Regions from separate parts of the Kribbella sp. NPDC051620 genome, predicted to be linked through region 1. Evidence: riboswitches for the same ligand, from Rfam matches in the RefSeq annotation. Region 1 holds a riboswitch; the other holds the start of a gene.
What was found. Region 1 has a riboswitch for glycine ahead of gcvP (aminomethyl-transferring glycine dehydrogenase). Riboswitches for the same ligand answer to the same signal wherever they lie in the genome.
Positions count from the first base shown of each region.

Region 1 (2,389 bases):
GGCGGCGAGGCTGTCCGCGTGGCGGTGGACCCGCTCGGCGATCGCCTTCAGCCCCTCAGGACCGTGGTAGACGGCGTACATCGACGCGACGACGGCGAGCAGCACCTGCGCGGTACAGATGTTCGAGGTCGCCTTCTCACGCCGGATGTGCTGCTCCCGCGTCTGCAGCGCCAGCCGGTACGCCGGCGCGCCGTCCGCGTCGACCGATACACCGACCAGGCGACCCGGGAGCTGGCGCTCCAGGCCGTCGCGCACCGACATGAACCCGGCGTGCGGGCCACCGTAGAACAGCGGTACCCCGAAGCGCTGGGACGACCCGATGACGATGTCGGCCCCCGCCTCACCCGGCGCCTCGAGCAGCGTCAGGGCGAGCAGGTCGGACGCGACCGCGACCAGCGTCTCGCGCTCGTGAGCCGCCGCGATCAGCGGCTTCAGGTCGCGGACGACGCCGCCGGAGCCCGGGTACTGAACCAGGAAGCCGAAGAAGTCGCCGTCCGGCAGACCGTCGGAGGTGTCGGCGACGACGATCTCGATGCCGAGCGCCTCGGCTCGGGTCTGGACGACGGCGATCGTCTGAGCGAAGCAGTCGGCGTCGACCAGGAAGCGGTTGCTCTTGCTCTTGCGGTTGGAGCGGTGCGCCAGCGTCATCGCCTCGGCGGCCGCGGTGGCCTCGTCGAGCAGCGACGCGTTCGCGGTCGGCAGGCCGGTCAGGTCGGAGACAACGGTCTGGAAGTTCAGCAGCGCCTCGAGCCGGCCCTGGGAGATCTCCGGCTGGTACGGCGTGTAGGCGGTGTACCAGGCGGGGTTCTCGACCAGGCGGCGGACGATCACCGACGGGGTGAACGTTCCGTAGTACCCCTGGCCGATCATCGAGGTGGCGACGTTGTTGCGCGCGGCGAGCTGACGAAGCTCGGTCAGCGCGTCGACCTCGGAGGCGGGCTCGGGCAGCCGGAGCGGCTCGGTCGAGCGGATCGAGGCGGGCACCGCGGCGTCGACGAGCGCGTCGACATCGGCGTACCCGAGGGTCTCGACCATGCGCGCGATCTCGTCGGAGCGTGGGCCGATGTGCCGGTCGGCGAAGACGGCCGATACCTGAGCAGGCGATTCAGTCATTGTGAGGAGGCTCCGTTGCTGACAATTGCCGGTGGCCTCCCCCTCTGTCACGCGTCGCGCGCTTCAGAGTCGCCTAAGACACTCGGTCCATGGGCCTGAGAGGTTCCGGGGAGGAATTGCCCCTTCGGCGCCCGACCAAACAACCGGAGGTCAGGACTCTCCCGAGTGTTGTGTACGGCTGAGAACTAGGCTACCTCAGCCGGTCATCCGGGCCCGGCGGCGGGCAGCGAGCTCGTCGTTGGCGTGGTCGTCGCCGGTCTCGCCGTGCGCGTCGAGACGCTCGGTCGGCAGCTCCGACAGCGATCCCTCGACCTCGCGCCAGACACCGCCGAGGGCGATCCCGAAGACGCCCTGGCCGCCGGCCAGTAAGTCGATGACCTCGTCCGGCGAGGTGCACATGTAGACCGAGGCGCCGTCGCTCATCAGCGTGATCTGGGTCAGGTCGTCGATGCCACGCTTGCTCAGGTGGGCGATGGCGCTGCGGATCTGCTGCAGCGAGATGCCCGCGTCGAGCAGCCGCTTGATCACTTTGAGCAACAACACGTCGCGGAAACCGTAGAGTCGCTGGGTGCCGGAACCGCTGGCCGGGCGCACGGATGGTGAGACCAGTCCGGTGCGGGCCCAGTAGTCCAGCTGGCGGTAGGTGATACCGGCCGCGGCGCACGCCGTCGGGCCGCGGAAACCGACGTCATCGGGCATCGGCTTGAGGTCGTCCTCGAAGAGCAGACCCTGAACGCCGGCGGTGACGGCCGCCTCGGCGTGTGCTTCGGACGTCGACTGCGCCGTCAGATCAGTGTCGCCGGTGCGTGTCACGCCTGAGCCTCCCTGGGTACCGACTGGAACGGATCACATCCGTGGAGTTACAACGCCCCACGACTCCTTCAAGGTAAGCCGCCGCTCAGGCCGGGTCAACGACAACCGCCCCGAGCCGGATGCGTGTCGCGGATCCGATACGAATCGTTACCTGTCCGACCTTGTACCAGCCCGGTCCAAGTCGGGACCCTGATCAGCTCTTGTCGAAGTCCTCGGGCGTCACGTGGTCGAGGAATTCGCGGAAGCGCTCGACCTCTTCCTCCTCCACCACCTCGTCGTCCTCGTTCTCGCTGTCCGGTACCGGGATGCCGGCCTCGGCCAGGATCTCCTCGGTGCAGAACACCGGCGTACCGGTCCGCAGCGCGAGCGCGATCGAGTCCGACGGGCGGGCGGAGATCTCGGTCTTGTCGTCGAAGACCAGGATCGCCTCGAACACGCCGTCGGTCAGGTTCACGATCCGGAC
Region 1 is NZ_JBITDB010000002.1:315,103-317,491, forward strand. Features, by position in the region: gene gcvP (aminomethyl-transferring glycine dehydrogenase) at 1-1,113, opposite strand, end outside; glycine riboswitch at 1,187-1,287, opposite strand; gene ACIA12_RS08715 (MerR family transcriptional regulator) at 1,309-1,902, opposite strand; gene ACIA12_RS08720 (bifunctional nuclease family protein) at 2,120-2,389, opposite strand, start outside.

Region 2 (2,389 bases), on a different contig from region 1:
AACCGGCTCATGCCGGTCCGGATCCGGTCGACGCCGGAGTCGCCGGGGCCGCCCGGTCCGAACACCAGGGTGCCGACTCGGGTCGACGGGTCTTTCGCAGTACGACGGGCGATGGCAAGGCCGAAGGTGGGTCCGTCCGGGTGGTTCCAGTCCACCGGGACCTGGAGGGTCGCGCATTCGGAGCCCGCGACGAGCTTGGGATCTTCTGTGGGCTTGACCTCGCAGTTCGTCCACTGCAAGGCCTTCGGTTGCACCGCGTTTGCCGGTAGCGCGGCCAGGCCGGCGAAGACGACGCCGGCGACCGCACCCCAAGTGATGAGCTTCATCCCCCGATCCTCGGCAAACGTCTTCCCATGCACATCGGGGACGGACCCGGCCCGAACCCCCGGCCGGCCTTGGGGGCACCCCCTACCAGCCTCCGGCTTTTTGGAGGGCTTGTTAGGGTCACTGGTCTGATGACTGAGACGACGACCGCTGTAGAGACTCCGGCCGGCTCCAAGCACGCGACGGTGTTCCGCGCCGTGGCGATCGCCGAGGCGATCTCCTGGACCGGCCTGCTGATCGGGATGCTGTTCAAGTACGTGCTGTCCGACAACGAGATCGGTGTGAAGATCTTCGGCCCGGTGCACGGCACGATCTTCATCGCCTACGTGATCACGGTGCTGGCGGTCCGCAAGCCGCTGCGCTGGAGCGTGCCGGTCACGCTGGCTGCGCTCGCGGCCAGCATCCCGCCGCTGTTCACCTGGTTCTTCGAGCTGTGGGCGCAGCGCACCAACCGGTTGTCCTGAGTTCACCCGCTGCCGGATTGACGCGCGCGGCCGGTCCGCCGTACCGTCGCGGCGAGTAGTGAAATCAGCAGCCGCATGAACCCGTGCGGGAGAGACCCGGGCCTGACCCGGGCGCCGTAGGAGCAACTCTCCCCAAGAATCTCTCAGGCACCTTCACCGCGCGGGCGAGGCACCTCTGGAAGGCACACTGCCTGACAGAGCGGGGAGGCATACCAATCGGTCAATGACGACCAGGAGGCCTCCAGCATGGCGATCAGCGTGTTCGACCTGTTCAGTATCGGGATCGGCCCGTCGAGCTCCCACACCGTGGGGCCGATGCGAGCCGCCCGCACCTTCGCGCTCGGCCTGGCGGCGGACGGGTTGCTCGACCGTACGACGGCCGTCGAGTCGCAGCTCTTCGGCTCCCTCGGCGCCACCGGCCACGGGCACGGCAGCAACAAGGCAGTCATCCTCGGGCTGGAGGGTGAGGACCCGGAGACGGTCGACACCCGCTCGGTGGAGAGCCGGGTCGCCGCGGTCCGGGCGGCCGGCCGGCTCCGGCTCGCCGGGCAGCGGGAGATCGTCTTCGACGAGAACAGCCAGCTGATCATGCACCGGCGCAAGGCCCTGCCGTACCACCCGAACGGGATGACCTTCCTGGCCCGGGCGGCGGACGGCTCCTGCTTGCGGGAACGGACGTACTACTCGGTCGGCGGCGGTTTCGTCGTCGACGAGAACGCCGCGGCCGGTGACCGGATCGTCGCGGACCGTACCCCGCTCAAGTACCCCTTCCTGTCCGGTAACGAGCTGCTCGTCCGCTGCCAGGAATCGGGGCTGCCGATCAGCGAGGTGATGCTCGCCAACGAGCTGGCCTGGCGGACCGAGCCCGAGATCCGCGAGGGCCTGCTGCACATCTGGCAGGTGATGCAGGACTGCGTCGAAGAGGGCTGCGAGACCGAGGGCACGCTGCCGGGCGGGCTGAAGGTGCCCCGCCGGGCTCACGCGCTGCACGCCAAGCTGAGCAGCGACAAGTACTCGGTGGATCCGCTGAAGGTGATGGACTGGGTCAACCTGTTCGCGCTCGCGGTGAACGAGCAGAACGCGTCCGGCGGCCGGATCGTCACCGCTCCGACGAATGGTGCTGCGGGCATCATTCCCGCCGTCCTGCACTACTACCGCCGATTCGTGCCGGGGGCAACGGAAGACGGGGTGGTCCGGTTCCTGCTCGCGGCCGCGGCGATCGGCGTTCTGTACAAGGAGAACGCGTCGATCTCCGGGGCCGAGGTCGGTTGTCAGGGCGAGGTCGGCTCGGCCTGCTCGATGGCGGCCGCAGGGCTGTGCGAAGTACTGGGTGGAACTCCTGAGCAGGTCGAGAACGCGGCCGAGATCGCGATGGAGCACAACCTCGGGCTGACCTGCGACCCGGTCGGCGGGCTGGTTCAGATCCCGTGTATCGAGCGCAACGCGATGGCGTCGATGAAGGCGATCAACGCGGCCCGGATGGCGATGCACGGCGACGGCGTGCACGTCGTCTCCCTCGACAAGGTGATCAAGACGATGCGCGAGACCGGCGCCGACATGAAGATCAAGTACAAGGAGACATCACGTGGCGGCCTGGCCGT
Region 2 is NZ_JBITDB010000005.1:222,327-224,715, forward strand. Features, by position in the region: gene ACIA12_RS25660 (alpha/beta fold hydrolase) at 1-326, opposite strand, end outside; gene ACIA12_RS25665 (DUF3817 domain-containing protein) at 456-788, shown strand; glycine riboswitch at 865-957, shown strand; gene ACIA12_RS25670 (L-serine ammonia-lyase) at 1,035-2,389, shown strand, end outside; gene ACIA12_RS25675 (alpha/beta fold hydrolase) at 2,370-2,389, opposite strand, start outside.
Region 2: it holds a riboswitch for glycine, as region 1 does, so the genes downstream of both, ACIA12_RS25670 (L-serine ammonia-lyase) here and gcvP (aminomethyl-transferring glycine dehydrogenase) in region 1, are expected to answer to the same signal.